Regions from separate parts of the Neobacillus sp. Fa239 genome, predicted to be linked through region 1. Evidence: a T-box and tRNA genes for the amino acid it is inferred to sense, from the RefSeq annotation. Region 1 holds a T-box; the other regions hold tRNA genes.
What was found. The T-box of region 1 lies ahead of argS (arginine--tRNA ligase). A T-box ahead of a tRNA ligase gene usually reads a tRNA of that ligase, here a tRNA-Arg.
Positions count from the first base shown of each region.

Region 2: it has a tRNA-Arg gene. The T-box ahead of argS (arginine--tRNA ligase) is inferred to sense a tRNA for this amino acid. The anticodon was not compared.
Region 3: it has a tRNA-Arg gene. The T-box ahead of argS (arginine--tRNA ligase) is inferred to sense a tRNA for this amino acid. The anticodon was not compared.
Region 4: it has a tRNA-Arg gene. The T-box ahead of argS (arginine--tRNA ligase) is inferred to sense a tRNA for this amino acid. The anticodon was not compared.

Region 1 covers NZ_AP041611.1:5,684,888-5,689,299, forward strand. The annotation lists gene ACZ5XR_RS28180 (YhgE/Pip family protein) at 1-522, shown strand, start outside; gene ACZ5XR_RS28185 (hypothetical protein) at 540-791, opposite strand; gene ACZ5XR_RS28190 (small, acid-soluble spore protein, alpha/beta type) at 949-1,206, opposite strand; T-box leader at 1,307-1,514, shown strand; gene argS (arginine--tRNA ligase) at 1,564-3,258, shown strand; gene ACZ5XR_RS28200 (APC family permease) at 3,522-4,412, shown strand, end outside.
Region 2 covers NZ_AP041611.1:1,538,511-1,542,922, forward strand. The annotation lists gene ACZ5XR_RS07335 (spore germination protein) at 1-92, shown strand, start outside; gene ACZ5XR_RS07340 (Ger(x)C family spore germination protein) at 89-1,300, shown strand; tRNA gene ACZ5XR_RS07345 (tRNA-Arg) at 1,873-1,946, opposite strand; gene ACZ5XR_RS07350 (hypothetical protein) at 2,115-2,435, opposite strand; gene mutS (DNA mismatch repair protein MutS) at 2,767-4,412, shown strand, end outside.
Region 3 covers NZ_AP041611.1:4,697,063-4,701,474, reverse strand. The annotation lists gene whiA (DNA-binding protein WhiA) at 18-968, shown strand; gene ACZ5XR_RS23365 (HPr family phosphocarrier protein) at 996-1,253, shown strand; gene clpP (ATP-dependent Clp endopeptidase proteolytic subunit ClpP) at 1,715-2,320, opposite strand; tRNA gene ACZ5XR_RS23355 (tRNA-Arg) at 2,525-2,596, shown strand; gene ACZ5XR_RS23350 (hypothetical protein) at 2,841-3,452, opposite strand; gene ACZ5XR_RS23345 (FtsW/RodA/SpoVE family cell cycle protein) at 3,818-4,412, shown strand, end outside.
Region 4 covers NZ_AP041611.1:4,288,898-4,293,309, forward strand. The annotation lists gene tig (trigger factor) at 1-170, opposite strand, end outside; gene ACZ5XR_RS21245 (tetratricopeptide repeat protein) at 338-1,363, opposite strand; gene ACZ5XR_RS21250 (Ig-like domain-containing protein) at 1,464-2,660, opposite strand; tRNA gene ACZ5XR_RS21255 (tRNA-Arg) at 2,808-2,884, opposite strand; gene ACZ5XR_RS21260 (metallophosphoesterase) at 2,977-3,492, opposite strand; gene ACZ5XR_RS21265 (XTP/dITP diphosphatase) at 3,489-4,100, opposite strand; gene rph (ribonuclease PH) at 4,346-4,412, opposite strand, start outside.

The DNA.
Region 1 (4,412 bases):
ATGCTCGAACCTGCTGGTGAGCCGAAAAGCGGCTTTAGCTGGTTTGCCGGAAAATTGGGCATTCTGCTCGCTGTCGGAATTGGTCAAGCGCTATTAGCGGACTTTGTCCTGCTGCAGGGCTTGGGATTAGCAGTAAAAAGTGTTCCGTACTTTATCATGTTAAGCATTTTTACAAGCTGGACATTCTTAGCCATCATCCAATTCTTAGTAACAGTTCTTGATAATCCCGGCCGGTTCCTGGGCGTGATTATTTTGATTCTGCAGCTGACAAGCAGCGCCGGGACCTATCCAATTGAATTAGTGCCAAAGATTCTCCAGAACTTAAATCATTTCCTGCCTATGACCTATACGATCGCAGGATTTAGAGCGGTTATTTCAACGGGTGATTTTGGCTTTATGTGGGACAATATTGCGCGAATTGCCATTTTCTTCTTTGCTTTTATGGCAGCCACATTGACCTTCTTTATCGTTAAATTCAAGCGCCGCAATGTAAATAATATGAAAGAGGCTGTTCCGTGTTAGGAACAGCCTCTTATTTTTTAGTAGAAATATTTATCTGGATTCGTATTCCCTTTGCTGTTTACAGAGTATTCCTCCATCAGACTGAAGGAGATTCCGATGATTAATGCAAAGATGGAGGCAATCACAATCCCAATACCTGTAGAAAGAACATAACTCATCATGTAACCGCCTACAAGAAAACTGCAAATAATAAACAAAAATCCTGTGCCGATTCCATAGATAGCTGCTTTCTCAAATGCCAACAGTGTTTTGACGTGTGGTTTGGACATTATCATCACTCCTCCTTACTGAATATTCTAACAATTTGTCACAAAATTGTCAAACTTATTGTCACAAAATTGTCAAACTTTTTTCAAAATTATAATTGACCAATAAGTTTACAATTGTTCCAACGTAAAAACTCGAGACCGATTCGGTCCCGAGTTTTCATTTCTGGTTATTTTTAAGGTTTTCCTGTGCCATTTTGACGAGTTCCCGGACCATGCTGCCGCCGAGTCTTCCGCCGACTTTCCCTGCCTGCTCTGAAGTCAGCTGACCATTATAGCCTTTTTTCAGCGGAACGCCGGTCTCTTCCGCGGCCTCAAACTTCGCATCCTCTGGATTCTGAACCTGTGCCACTTTTGCTTTTAACGCATCTAATCCCTTTCTTGCTTCAGGAACAAGGATTTTATTTCGTCGTGCCAAAGCAATCCCTCCTTACCAATAGATTTTCCATTATGAAAAAATAAACACAAACAGTGGATAAATCCTTTTTTATCCAGTATAATATTTGTTAATCAATTCTGAAAAATCAATGAAAAAGAGAGTAGTTATTTGTAAAGGCAAGCGAGTCAGGGGAGGTGAGAGCCTGATCCGGAGCAAATAATGAAGCGCACTTTGGAGATGCCTGCCTGAAAACAGTAGGGTATGCCGGAGAATTCTCCGTTATAAAGCATTAAGCTGGTTCTTTTGAACAATTAGAGTGGTACCGCGGGATAACTCTCGTCTCTTTTTAAAGAGGCGGGAGTTTTTTGTTTTATCAAGAAAAAGGAGGTCATGAGGATGAATTTTAAGAATCAGTTTACCGCTCTGCTTTTTGAAGCGCTTGAGGGTGAATTACAGGAAAGTGAACTGGAGCTCTTAATTGAAAAACCTAAAAATCATTTACACGGCGACTTGGCTTTTCCATGCTTTACGTTAGCCAAGAAAAAAAGAAAATCGCCGAATCTGATCGCACAGGAATTAAGCGAAAAGCTGCACTCGCCTATTATAGAAAAGGTGGAAGTTGCGGGGGCTTATGTCAATCTGTTTTTAAACAAAAAGCTAGTTTCTGAAAAGTTGATTTCTGACATTATCGCCAAAGAAAATTATTATGGCAACCTAAACCTTGGAAACCAGGGACAGGTACCGATTGATATGTCCTCGCCGAATATTGCCAAGCCCTTTTCTATGGGGCATTTGCGGTCAACGGTTATCGGCAATGCCTTGTCACTGATCCTGGAAAAATGCGGATACCATCCGGTTAAGATTAATCATCTGGGGGACTGGGGAACGCAATTTGGAAAACTGATTACTGCCTACAAGCTGTGGGGAGATTCAGAAAAGGTAAAACAAAATCCGATTAAGGAATTGCTGGCCCTTTATATAAAGTTTCATGATGAAGCAGAACAGGACCCATCTCTGGAAGAACAGGGACGCAGCTGGTTTAAAAAGCTCGAGGATGGTAATGAGGAAGCCTTGGCATTATGGAAATGGTTCCGTGATGAATCGCTGAAGGAATTTTCGAAAATTTATCAGCTTATGAATGTTGAGTTTGACTCCTATGCAGGGGAAGCTTTCTATAATGACAAAATGGAGCGAGTGACTCAAATTCTCGAAGAAAAGCAATTATTAATCGAATCCGATCAGGCACAGGTTGTAGATTTAACCGAGGAACAGCTGCCGCCGTGCCTAATAAAGAAATCGGATGGAGCAACGCTTTATGCCACCCGTGATCTCGCAGCTGCCATCTACCGCCAGGAAGCCTATCATTTTGATCTTTCATTATATGTCGTGGGCCATGAACAAAGCCTTCATTTTAAACAATTAAAAGCCGTATTAGGGAAAATGGGATACGAATGGTCTGAGAAAATGGTTCATGTCCCTTTTGGCATGATGCTTAAAGATGGCAAAAAGATGTCAACGAGAAAGGGCAAGGTTGTTTTATTGGAGGAAGTTTTAGATGAATCCATTTCGCTGGCACGGCATAATATCGAAGAAAAAAACCCCAATCTCTCTAACAAAGAGGAAGTAGCTAAACAGGTAGGAGTCGGAGCGGTCATTTTTCACGACTTAAAAAACTTTAGAATGAATGATATTGAATTTTCACTTGAAGAAATGCTGCGCTTTGAAGGTGAAACGGGTCCATATGTTCAGTACACTTTTGCGAGGGCCTGTTCGATTTTACGAAAAGGAAAATGGCATTCCATATCTCATCCTGTGCTGGGTGATCATCCTTGGGAAAAAGAATGGAAGGTAATCAGCTATTTAATGGAATTCCCACTTGCCATCAAACGTGCCCTTGATCAATTGGATCCATCACAGGTAGCTAAATATGTAGTGGACCTTGCACAGGCCTTTAATAAATACTATGGTGACGTCAAAATTCTCGAAGGCGGTCCGGAGCAGCATGCTCGTTTGGCACTTGTTTATTCTGTGACCGTGGTTCTAAAGGAAGGCCTGCGTTTGTTAGGGATTGAGGCACCGGAAGAAATGTAGAATGTTTTATAATTCGAGGATGACCCTTTATGATTGGAGGCATCCTCGTTTTCCATTCTATTGAATTTCAGACGGCTTATATCATGATACCTCTCTACATAAAATAATACTTTTCGACAAAAATAAAGATAACAAGTAAAGGTTTTTCCACAGACCTAAAGTTCTTTTGTGTACTTTGTCGAAAAGAAAACACTTCATATTACCTAACCTGTTGTGTTAAAATCAATCGGGTAATTCTACTTCAAGTCTGGTGGGTGAGTCACTTGCTCTCTTCTGTTAAGAGATTATTAATTGGCCGGCCGTTAAAATCTACGGCATTGGGCGAACAAAAATTAAATATTTTTAAGGCATTAGCCATTCTTTCTTCTGACGCCCTATCATCAGTGGCATATGGGACTGAACAAATTCTGATTGTGTTAGCTACCATAAGCGTGATCGCCTTTTGGTATTCAATACCGATCGCCATTGGGGTTTTATTTCTATTAGCAGCATTAATTCTATCTTATCGACAAATTATATTTTCCTATCCTCATGGCGGTGGCGCCTATGTGGTTTCAAAGGAAAACTTAGGTGAAAATGCAGGCTTAATTGCCGGCGGGTCGTTATTGGTTGATTATATATTAACAGTAGCTGTAAGTGTTTCAGCTGGAACGGATGCGATCACTTCAGCTTTTCCAGCCTTACACCCGCATACCGTATCAATTGCCTGTGTTTTAGTTGTTTGTATCACGATATTAAATCTCAGGGGTTTAACGGAATCGGCATCTATTTTAGCTTATCCAGTCTATTTATTCGTTATAGCTATTATCGTTTTAATCGCTATTGGTCTTTTTAGAATTTTTACAGGAAACGTAGCTCCCACTGTCCACCATGCAGCTATTGGAGCACCGGTTCAGGGAATTACTTTATTCCTTCTGCTTCGCGCTTTTGCTTCAGGATGTTCGGCGCTGACAGGGGTTGAAGCAATTTCAAATGCGATACCAAATTTTAAAGATCCAGGACCGAATAATGCAGCAAAAACCCTTATCTTAATGGGCTCACTGCTGGCGATATTATTTTCAGGGATTACTTTCCTGGCTTATTATTATGGAATCGCCCCTAAAGCAGATGAAACGGTTGTTTCGCAAATCGCTAAAGAAACCTTTGGCCGGAAT
Region 2 (4,412 bases), 1.6 Mb from region 1:
GGGATTTAATGGGTAATGCTGCACTTTACTTATTTGGATTGCTGCCGCCGCTTCTCCTAATTATTACGAGATGGGAGAGAAGGACACAATGAAGTACAAACAGACCATTTTACGATTTCTTGTGACCTCACTGTCCGGTCTTTTGCTATTCTGTCTGACCGGCTGTTGGAGTAGCCATGAAATTGAAAATTTAAGCTTAGGTGTAGGAATTGCATTTGATACAGGCAGGAAGTCAAGTACTGAGAACAACTTAGACGAAAAGGGAGGAGGATATTCAAAAAAGAATCGAATCACTGCCACCTTCCAACTGATAACTCCGCAAATAGCAAGTTCATCGGGTAAACAAGGAGGACCGCCGCAACAATCCTACGTTAATATTTCTGAAACGGGAGATTCAATCATTCAGGTGGCCCGTGAGTTATCTTTAAGATCAGATTTTCCTTTTCATGCCGCCCACATGAAGGTCATTGTAATTGGAGAAAAACTGGCTCGGTCGGTCAATTTACAAAATTTACTAGACATGCCTCTTAGACATAATGAGTTTCGACCCAGCTGTCTTGTTTTTATTTCAAAAGGGAGGGCCAGCGAAACATTAATTTCAAAGACACCAGGAGAAGTTCCAGCATTACGTCTATACGGTATTATAGATAATGCATATAAATCATCCAGAATTTTGCCTCCTGTTTCGCTCATTAAATTAGATGGCAAGCTTCAATCAGGATCAAGTTTTCTTTTGCAGAATGTAATAGCAGCAAATGGACAAGTGAAATTTGCCGGAGCTGCAGTGATTAAAGGAAAGACAAAAAAATTACTTGGTTTTTTAAATGAAAATGAATTGGAGGCTGTCACATGGTTAACCGGGAAGGGTTTAGACGGTGTTGTGAAAAGTTTTGATAAACAAACCAATAGCCCGATCTTATATGAGGTAGAGTCTATTAAAAGTAAAATCACATCACATGTTAGAGGTAATAAAATCTCTTTTGATGTAAACATCCATTCAAAAGGAAGATTGATTGAGAATTGGGTCGGTTCAGGTACTCCTTTTGAAAATGCATTTCTAAAAAGGGCAGAAGAATCTACGGCAATACAAGTAAAACAATTGATCGGTCTGACTTTAAAAAAAATGCAAAAGGAATATCAAGTCGACGCTGTCGGCTTTGGGGGACGTTTGAAAATTCAGCATCCAAAAGTATGGGAAAAGGTGAAAAAAGATTGGGACCAAACCTTTATTAATATTCCCATTAACTACAATGTAAACGTAACAATTAAAGACTATGGAGCATCAGGGAATTATAAATAAACCCTCTAATGTGTTAAGGTATACGAATTGTAATAGAACAAAGCTTCGAAAATCTATAGAATATATTCTTGTATATTTGTACGGGAATTAAGGAGCTACTTGGGAAAAGGGTGATATTTTTCTGGTTTATTGTTAACAAAAACGAACATTTTTGTTACGGCAATTGTATAAAAAAATCTACTTTATAAAAACTCCAGTCATCGTATTCCACAATCGGGCGCTTTTCTTGAATAAGAAGGCGTCTTTTGTATTATATTGGATTCTGGAACAACAAATATTAGGTTTGGGAGTTATATTATGGTCTAGGAGAGATTGTGAATGAATCAATTTCGGTTACTTTAATTTAATATTGAAAATGCTCCTTTATGTGGTCATTAAATTTGGGGTGAATTTTTAATAGGATTGATTTCAATCTTTTTTAAATTTATTTACTTTCTTTGACAGAAATATTTTGTCTCATTTGGTGGCAATTAGTTATGTTTGGTGGCAATATGGTGGCAACCCGGCTGTTTAATAAATACAACTATAACAGATAAAACAGAAAAACCCTTGCCGAGGCAAGGGTCTTTTAGCGTCCCGAAGAGGATTCGAACCTCCGACCTACAGTTTAGGAAACTGTTGCTCTATCCTGCTGAGCTATCGGGACAAAATATAAAAGGAACGTTATTTATTATAATAATTAATTTGAAAAAGGTCAATGAAAAGTTTACCATTTATCGGTGACAGGCACCATGTGAAAGATTGAATATATGGTGCTAAAAAGAAACCTTACGGTAGATAAGCAAGGTTTTGCCTACCATAAGGAAGATCTTTTTTAAATAAACATGGTTCCGGCGACAAAGAAGCTGAACAGTGAGCCGAGGACTACTCCAAGTGTTGCAAAGACCATTAAAATGGCGCCATGAACCTTATTTCTTTCGTAATACGTTAATAATCCCAAGAAAAATGCGGCTGCCCCAAAAACAATTGGCAGAAAGAGAAAGGAAATTGCGGCGAACAACCATCCAAATGCCGTATAAAAAATATTCAATTTTTTATTTGATTGAGAACCTTCAAAGGACACTTTTACATTACCGCAAGCATGACAAATATCAACGCCTGCCATTTCATACGAACCATTTTTAGAATTATTCATTCTATCCACTCCAATACAATATATTTGGAAAAAAATCACTGAATAAACAACATCATCATAGTGAAAAAGTTTTTCTACGAAACTAAAATCACTCCCCTCTCCACTTATCAATTCGAATGTTATCAAGGTGTTTCAAAGACAATTATTCCCAATATAAATAATATTATAAAAATTAATTTTAGATTAACATAATTTTCTAAAAATTCAAGCGAAATGAATAGAAAAAATATACATCAAAATTGGTATATATTCGACAAGTGCCTGTCACCTGACGAATATGTTATAATAGTTTGTCGAAGATACTCGAAATGATTTGAATCTGGAGGTCATTATGGCAGCTTATACGCCAATGATACAACAATATTTAACCGTTAAGGCAGACTATCAAGATGCCTTTTTATTTTTCCGCTTAGGCGACTTTTATGAAATGTTTTTTGACGATGCGATTAAAGCTTCACAAGAATTAGAGATTACGTTAACGAGCCGTGAGGGCGGCACCGAAGATCGGATTCCAATGTGCGGGGTGCCGTATCATTCAGCCGCCAACTACATTGAACAATTAATTACGAAAGGCTATAAGGTTGCAATATGCGAGCAAACCGAAGATCCGAAGCAGGCCAAAGGAGTGGTAAGGCGGGAAGTTGTCCAGCTGATCACACCCGGAACCGTTATGGAAGGCAAAGGATTAACGGATAAAGAAAACAATTATATTGCTTCAATCACCGCTTTTGATGACCAAACCTTTGGGTTTGCCTATACAGATCTATCCACTGGAGAAAGCAGGGTAACGCTACTATCCAATTTTGATGAAGTGTTAAATGAACTGGCGGTTTTAAGCACAAAGGAAGTCGTGGTCGCATCAAGCTTTGATGCCGAACTTCAGAAAAAAATGCGCGAACGCGATGTGCTGGCCATTTCAATTGAAGATAATAGTTCAATAGAATTGAATTTTTCCCACCTGCTCGAAGGAATGGAGCAAAATAAACTGAAGCAAACCGCCGCAAGGCTTTTCCACTATTTATATCGATCGCAAAAAAGAAGTCTTGACCATCTTCAAGCTGTGACGACTTATCAAATTCATCAATATATGAAAATTGATTATTATTCGAAACGCAACCTTGAATTAACTGAAACGATTCGTTCCAAAGGGAAAAAGGGTTCCCTGTTATGGCTGCTGGATGAAACGATGACCGCGATGGGCGGGAGGATGCTGAAAACCTGGATTGACCGTCCGTTGATTTCGAAGAGCATGATTGAACAGCGCCACAAACTGGTTGAGGTCCTGTTGAATCACTATTTTGAACGGCAGGAGCTTCGTGAAAAATTAAAGGAAGTATATGATTTAGAGCGGTTAGCCGGCCGTGTCGCGTTTGGAAATGTCAATGCCCGTGATTTAGTACAGTTAAAACGCTCGCTGATCCAGGTTCCTTTTTTACAACAAATCCTCCAATCGATGCAGAATGAAGACATAAGTGAATTGGCAGAACAGCTCGACCCATGTGAAGATGTGACCGATTTGCTCGAGCAGGCGATTGTCGAGAACCCGCCGCTGTCGTTAAAAGAAGGGAACATGATCCGCGATGGCTACAATGCTCAATTAGACAATTACCGTGATGCCAGCCGGAACGGAAAAACGTGGATTGCCCAGCTGGAACGGGAGGAACGGGAAAAAACCGGCATCAAATCGCTGAAGGTCGGCTATAACCGTGTCTTTGGATATTATATAGAAGTAACAAGAGCCAATCTGCATTTGCTTACAGAAGGTCAATATGAGCGAAAACAGACGTTAACCAATGCCGAGCGCTTTATCACACCGGATTTAAAGGAAAAAGAAGCGTTAATTTTACAAGCCGAGGAAAAATGCGGCGAGCTTGAATATGAGCTGTTTAGCGAAATTCGCGAAATCGTTAAGGAACAAATCCCGCGCTTACAGGCTTTAGCGAAATATATCAGCGAGCTGGATGTTTTGCAATGCTT
Region 3 (4,412 bases), 990 kb from region 1:
TATAAGGGGGTGAGGGAATGTCTTTCGCTTCGGAAACGAAAAAGGAATTAACGAATTTAGAAATGAAAACATGCTGTACGCAAGCTGAGCTTTCCGCTTTGATTCGAATGAACGGTTCCCTTTCATTCTCTAATCGCAAATTAATTGTTGATGTTCAAACCGAAAATGCAGCAATTGCCAGAAGAATTTATTCATTATTAAAAAAGAGCTACGATGTTCAAGTCGAGCTGCTTGTTCGAAAAAAAATGCGGCTGAAAAAAAATAATGTTTATATCGTCCGTTTAACCGATCGGGCAAAAGAGATCCTGGAAGATACAAAAATCCTTGGTGAAGGATTCACTTTTATTCATGATATCTCTGAGGATCTTGTGAAAAAGAAGTGTTGTAAACGATCTTACCTTCGTGGGGCTTTTTTAGCAGGAGGTTCCGTTAACAACCCGGAGACCTCATCCTATCATTTGGAAATTTTTTCGCTATATAAAGAACATAATGACTCTTTATGCGAATTGATGAATACATTTGGTCTAAATAGCAAAACACTCGAGCGAAAAAAAGGCTTTATTACTTATTTAAAGGAAGCCGAGAAAATCACCGAGTTTTTAAATATCATTGGGGCCCACAATGCCTTGCTTCGCTTTGAAGATGTCCGCATTGTCAGGGATATGCGAAATTCCGTTAATCGTCTCGTCAATTGTGAAACAGCAAACTTAAACAAAACCATCGGTGCTTCCATCCGTCAGGTAGAAAATATCCGATTTATAGATCAAACGGTTGGACTCCATATTCTGCCTGAAAAATTAAGGGAAATCGCTGAACTGCGGATGAATTACACGGATGTGACCCTGAAAGAATTAGGAGAAATGGTTTCAGGCGGAGTAATCAGTAAGTCGGGGATTAATCACCGCTTAAGGAAAATAGACGAGATTGCTGATAAATTACGTATCGGGGAATTAAGTACTAAAAAATAGATAATAAGCTGAGGAGGATTTAGTGTCATGAAGGAGAAACAGGTAGAAGTAAAATTAAAAACCGGGCTCCAAGCCCGACCGGCAGCCCTTTTTGTTCAAGAGGCAAACCGGTTTTCATCCGATATTTTTCTAGAAAAGGATGGCAAAAAGGTCAACGCTAAAAGTATCATGGGGTTAATGAGCCTTGCAGTAGGCTCTGGAGTGGTTATTAACATTGTGGCGGATGGTGTTGATGAAGAAAACGCTATCACGGCATTGTCTCAATTTATTGAGAAGGATCATTAATTGGTAAGGGTGTGGCAGATGTCACACTCTTTTATTGATTTTAAGTGAGTTATTGCCCAAAAATGAAATAAGAGTGTTATTTCGATCAAAGGAAACGTGTTCCATAACCGAAAAATGTTTTGGGGATAGATATCGCGGACAGTTTTACCGATTTCAAGAAAGGTAATGTCCTCAAGAGAGCTGATTGGGGACAGTTTGACTAGTTTCGAGTTAGGTAATGTCCTCAAGAGAGCTGATTGGGGACAGTTTCACCAGTTTCAAGGCAGGTAATGTCCTCAAGAGAGCTGATTGGGGACAGTTTAACTAGTTTCGAGTTAGGTATTGTCCTCAAGAGAGCTGATTGAGGACAGTATCTTAAAACCATTAGTTTATTAAAAAAATCTTTTAAATAACGAAGAATCCTTCAAAGTGGACTAAGTTAAAAAAAAGCAATCGGCACCAATGCCGATTGCTTTAAAAAACTACTTTTTCGCTTTCTCATCAAGAATATTACGAGTAATGATTTGGTCGATCAGACCGTATTCTTTTGCTCTTTCAGCTGTCATGAAGTTGTCGCGGTCTGTGTCCTTTTGGATCACTTCAAGCGGCTGTCCAGTGCGTTCTGAAAGAATGCCGTTTAATTTTTCGCGAAGGAAAAGAATGCGCTTAGCGGCAATTTCGATTTCTGTTGCCTGACCTTGAGCACCGCCAAGTGGCTGGTGAATCATCACTTCTGCATTTGGAAGCGCAAAACGCTTTCCTTTTTCCCCTGCAGCAAGTAGGAATGCACCCATTGACGCTGCCATCCCGATACAAACAGTCGATACATTTGGTTTAATATATTGCATTGTATCGTAGATCGCCATCCCGGCTGTGATGCTTCCGCCAGGGCTGTTAATGTATAGCGTAATGTCCTTTTCAGGATTTTCTGCTTCAAGGAATAATAATTGGGCAACAATCGAGTTGGACACATTGTCATCAATGGCGCTGCCAAGCATAATAATGCGGTCTTTTAACAAACGGGAATAAATATCATAAGCACGTTCGCCCCTGTTTGTTTGTTCAATAACTGTAGGAATCAAATTCATTTTTCTTCCTCCCTTTAAGTATAAAATTTTAAAACTTATGTATTGTTATCATACACTGATGGTCAATTAAGGTCAAACAAATCGCTTCAAATTTGTTCGACAACTTTCCCCTATTCATCATTACCAAACAGGATGATTTTAAACCTAATACAGGCTTGCAAAATAATAAGATTTCGCATATAATAGGTAAGTCGTTAATATTTTGCCCTCGTGGTGCAATGGATAGCACGCAAGATTCCGGTTCTTGAAATTCGGGTTCGAGTCCTGACGAGGGCGTACACAAGTCCCTGTGTTTGTTGAGTTTTTCATCAGACATGGGGATTTTTTTGTTGGGTGCCTTCAATTGCGGATACCACGTAACGAATTAATATGCAATTGGAGTGGGAAATTTATGACAAGAAGAAAAGGAACGGCCAGTGTAAAGGTATTGTGAAACCGTGATTCAGGCTCATCAGGCAGCAATTACCTTAACCATGAATACTGCCTGATGGGGCCTCACACTTTTCATAAATATACCAAACTAGTTATTGCCATTGTTCCCCCTCGCTTGCCCATTACCTGTTCTTGGTTGTTGAACTCTTATACTTTTGATGGTTTTTCCGTCAGTATTATAAAAAATTGAAAAAACACTGCCAGTCGTTACTTGATTTAAGCTGATATTGCTTTGTGTCATACCATTTTGTCCTCTTGTCATGGTTGTTAAAGTAACTCCATTAGGGATAACAATGGTTTTTATTTCACCGGTATAATTCCTGACTCTCATACCACCTCTAAAGCCACCACCACCATTTCCACCATTAAAGCGCCCGTTTCCGTTACTGCCGTTGCCATTACCTGAACGATTTCCTCCGCTACCTCTATTACTATTACCGTTTTCATTGCCAGCTTGTTGATTACGTCCAGAAAATTGCGGGGTTTCCATAAGCTTTAGAGTAACTTTATTCCCTGAAATAGCTGACACCTCACCGTAGACATCCGGTTTCTGAAACGTAGGTCTATTTCCATTTGCAAAATTTCCATTTCCATTGGACGCTGCGGAAGCTTGTCCAGAATTTGAAGTGTTGGAGCAACCTGCAATAACGAAAACCATTAAAACAGAAACAAAAGTTGTAAATAATCGTTTCTTTTTCATTTTCAAGACTCCTCTATATTTTTGATAATTTATGACCCCCATTATCGAGGAGAAATCTTAATTTAAACTTAAAAAATGAAGAATTTTACGTAATAACCACTCCCTGGGTTCGTGGTAATTTCTTTCATTTCTTCTTTATCAAATTTATAAATGGCTTTTTCCCGTGATCTTCGCGTTCATTGGGACTTTTTTGTATGTAAAGAAGTGCCATTGACCTATTTATAACTAAGATGAAGCCGTTAGTTATATGAAAAATTGATGAAGGAATTTTAATGGAAAGTTTATGGTAAATAAGTATCTATTATTATATGATTACTTTTGCTGATTAGATATTTGAGAATATGGATTGACTCGGAAAGCAGGTGATGAAATTGAATACAAAAGACACGAATTTTTCTAGCAGGTTAGATGGCTTTATCCTGCTGATATTAATCGCATTTTTTGTTTTAAGTATCATTTTTATTTATAGCAGCCAAAGAACAGGCGAATATGGAGCGACGAACTTTGCCCTAAAACAAGGGATTAACTATTTAATTGGATTTGCAATTTTAATATTAGTCGCCTGGCTTGATATTGATCAAATTCAGAAATTGGCATGGCCTTCCTATATAATTTTCTTTCTTTCTATTATTGCTTTGAAATTTTCACCGAGCAGGATTGCCCCTTTGATTCTGGGAGCAAAAAGATGGTTTAGTGTCCCTTTGCTGGGCTCAATCCAGCCTTCGGAGTATTTTAAAATTGCCTTGATTATATTAGTTGCTAGAATTATCACGAAACATAATTCCAAATATACAGATAAAACGATGAAAACGGACTTGCTGCTTGTCGGGAAAATTTTACTCGTCACAATCCCACCATCACTAGTTGTATATATACAGCCGGACACGGGTATGGTTTTTCTCTATTTTGTTGCAATAGCAAGCATGCTTTATTTGTCTGGTCTCCAAAAAAGATTAATAG
Region 4 (4,412 bases), 1.4 Mb from region 1:
CGTTTTTCAAACATTCCACGAGGCATTTTTCCTTTACGGAAGCCAGGAACATTAATTTGTTTTACTACTTTTTGGAATGCCGCATCTAAACCTTTGTTTACATTTTCAGCACTTACTTCAATAGTAAGGACACCGCGGTTTCCTTCTAATTTTTCCCACTTAACTGTCATTCTTTTTCCCTCCAACAATCTATTCTTCATTTCATTCGTAACGAATTAGTATGAATAATCCTTGTTTTATCAAGTCATTATCCACTTTTTAAATGTAAAATATCAATTTTTACACGGGTGCAACCCCTACATTATAACATAGGTTTATGTTCTTTCAACAGAGTTGACTATATATTAGGATAAGAAATTTCTTCTATTTCCCTTATTTGAGCAATTGCCTGGTGTATTTTTTCAAGTGATGTTTGATATTCAAAGGATATTTCATTTAAATTCAATTCCATTCCCAAGTACTCAAAAGCTATGAAATGAAAGGCCCCTGCCCATGCCTCCAATTCTTCCGGCCCTAGATGGAAAGGATAACTAGTAAAAAAAATTCTTTCAACCATTCCAATGATATTTTCAAAAAGGACGGGGTCATGCTGTTCTAATTGTTCTTCCAATATTTTTTTTATTCCAGTCATTCTTGGCTCTTGTTTAACCTCGGGTAATTGGATAGGAACGACGGTTATTCCTTGGTTAAATTTTCTTATTTCAATTTCTTTATCATATTCTTGTTCTTTTAGAAGAGTAAGCAACACCGTTTTAAGGAAAGGGTTCCCGGAATCAGCCATCAAATAATCTTTTATTTCAGGAACAAACGGTCTAATATTTTTATCTGCTAGTGTTGCTGCCAGCTGCATTTGGTCATTTAGGTTATGTAATGAATATAAATTAAGCTCTTTTATATTTCTTTCTTCAGGAATTGATTCAGTGGACCCCGTTACATTCTGTTCTGCCATTCGCCTGCTAAATTGCAGAATCGTTATAAAATGGTCATGTTTATCTTGCGGAATTTCTTTTTCATCTAATAGTGCCTCAATGGTCGACACAATTTCGGGATATTCATGGAGCTGAATGAGAATGGTTAAATAAAGGTCAACCATTTGGAAATAGTCGCCGATTCCTTTTAGGAGCATTTCATTCGCAAGTTTTTTTGCTTTTTTATAGGCTGAAGCTTCAAAATAGGCTAGCACTAAACCGATTAACATTTCATCGTTTTCCGGGTCAAGATCTTTTGCTTCTTCTAAAAGAGTAATAGCTTCCGCATATTTTTTTAATCTTAGTGATTCCAACCCCTTTTCCGTTAATTGTTTCTCGAGCCCGGGAAAGTAGATAATATTATCTTTTCGCTTCGCTCGTTCCCGCTTTTTCATAAAAATACCTGCCTTAAGGTTCTTAATGAAGAATAGTGTAGCACAAATTGGAAAAAAACAAAAAACTCACCTCGGGAAGGTGAGTTTTTTACTACTTGATTTATCTAACATAAACTGTTTTGCTGGCACTCCTATTATTTAAATTATTCTTGGCATAAACAACGATAGTAGTGCCTGCTTTTTGTTTTGGGATATGAATGGCATAGGCACCATTTTTGGCAATGCCATTACCGATTATTTTGTTGTTTACTACCACATAAACGGTTGTATTTGATTCGGATTTTCCTGAGATTACCGTTGATTGATGGGTAACAGCGTTGACCGTAGGTGTTCCTAATTTTTTCATAATATAAGCCGAAGAAATATATCCGGTTAGTTTTCCATCCTCTGATTTTACTGGGTACCATACAAATTGGTTTTGGCTGCCGGAGGATGAGTAGAGATAATTACCGGTAATGATTAAGGTTGTATTCTTGGGTAACCGTACGGCATTTTTGGTTGAATCTTTATATCTCCTCAAGTTGATAAGGTTCTGAGTAACAAATACCTTGTCGCCCTTTTTAAAACGGTATGAGGAGGAATGCATTAGGCCGGTTACGGTGTATTGGTTTTTTAAGAATACAATATTGTTACCACTCTTGGGATCATATTGAAAATCCTTTGTGCTGAAGGGTATCTTCGCCAAGATTGATTTATTATATTTCGTGTCATTTAAGAAGCTTTCTTTTTCAAGCCAGTAAAAGACTTTTTCCTGATAGGCATTTTTGTTATTTCCTCCAGTTGCTTGGTATAATGGGCTGTTTACAGGTTTTATGCCATTATAAGCCATAACGGGAAAATACCAATTTTCAATGGTCCAGCGGTCTGCATTTTTTATTTTTGGGAGGTAAGTGAGATTGTATTTATCGCTTAGGATCTTGACGCCTGACTCTATGTTGTAAATGACATCATTTTTTAATTTTTCTTTATCATAGCCTGATTGATTCGTGATTTGCATGATGCCAATGCCGCCATCATCAGAAATTAAAGGCGTCCCATTTTTAAATTGAGCCCACCCTCCGTTTTCCTGGGTAGCGACAGCTTTCACCACTTCAGGAGGTATATTCGCTTCCATTGCTGCATTGGTCAGCAGACAATTGGCAAGCTGAAAGGAAGGATTCGTATTTTTCTTAATCACACCATATGGTTTACATTTGGCTGCCAAATTGGTCTCCGCGGATGCATCTTTATTCATTAAACCCAATGATGCTCCAGTTAATATGGTTAATATGCCAGCTCTCAACAAGAGTCGTTTCATTGATATTTTCTCCAATCTACAAAGTTATTAATCTATTTAATTTTACCATATAGAGATGGTTTTTTGTAAAAGATTACTAGAATGGAGAACAAATAAAAAAACTCACCCTTAGAAGGTGAGTAATTATCATTTGGTATGTAGATTAGATGGCGTCCCAGGAGAGATTCGAACTCCCGACCGTACGCTTAGAAGGCGTATGCTCTATCCGGCTGAGCTACTGGGACATTTATAATTTTCAAGGACAAGTTTTATTATAGGCTCCTCGATCGAAAATGTCAACTCCTTTTTAAGAAGAAATAGGGGGGAATTTCCCCCGCTATTTTGGCATGCTAAATTCACGGTATAAATCGGGCAATTCTCGACCGCTGATATCAAATACGTGCATGTGAATTCGATCTTCCATTAACTCCAAGATCATATAGGTTTTTTCAAAACGCTCACGCGGCAGACGGATACTGCCTGGATTCAGAAATAGGGTACCGCCAATTAATTCCGCGCCTAAGATGTGCGAATGCCCAAAACACACGATATCTGCATTCATCTGAATAGCTTTATATTTCAAGCTCATTAAGGATGTTTTTACAGAATATTTATGACCATGGGTAATGAAAATTTTGCGGCCTGCAGCCTCCGTCATTGTTTCTAAAGGATATCCGCCGAAATCGCAATTCCCCATAACCGTCAAAAAACCTGAAATGGTTGGATCATCCGGCATCAATTGTGAATCACCGCAATGAATCATTAAATCGGCGTCCTTCAAGTGCCTCTCCCGTAACACCTCGAGCTCCTTCGTTAATCCATGACTGTCACTGACGATTAACACTTTGCTCATGATAACGATGTTCTTTCTAAAATAGAATCCAGGATTACATCCAGCTTCTTTAATGCATTTGCCCGATGACTAATTTTATTTTTCTCATCCGAGGTTAACTCGGCCATGGCACGGCCTTTTTCAGGCACAAAGAAAACGGGGTCATAACCAAATCCATTTGTACCTCGTTGTTCTTCTAAAATACGGCCTTCACATGTTCCAAAAACAGTGATGGTTTGTTTGCCAGGTGCCGCAACTGCTAGTGCGCAATAGAAACGAGCCGTCCTTTTTTCCTCTGGAACGCCCTCTAATTCGCCAAGAACTTTATTTGTATTGTCCTGATCGTTTTTATGTTCTCCTGCATAGCGGGCAGAATAGATTCCTGGCCTTCCCTCTAATGCATCCACGATAAGGCCCGAGTCATCGCCAATAACCATTTTATCTAGGGCATTAGAAACCGCCTCCGCTTTCAGGATCGCGTTTTCTTCAAAGGTAATGCCGGTTTCCTCTACTTCTGGAATTTCAGGAAAATCTAATAAAGTCCGGACTTTTATCCCTCTCGGTGCAAAAATATGCTCAAATTCCTTTGCTTTTCCGGGATTTTTTGTAGCAATGATGACTTCTTTCATTTTTAACTCCTCTTTTTGCAAAAATATTTGCGGTTTTGCATGTTTTATTAGCGAATTTCTTGGTTCTATTAGCGGATTTCTTAATTCAATTAGCAAATTTATCGGTTCTATTAGCGAATTTCTTATTTCTATTAGCGATTCATATAAACCGCAAGAATTTATCGGCGAATCTTTGCTATTTATCAGCGAATTCAAACAGTTTATCGGCGAATTACCGCTATTTATCGGCGAATCAAAAATAAAATCTATTTTTTCTTCCGTCTCTCCTCAATTTTAGCGATGATTTCTTCACCGAGGGCATGTTTCTGCTGT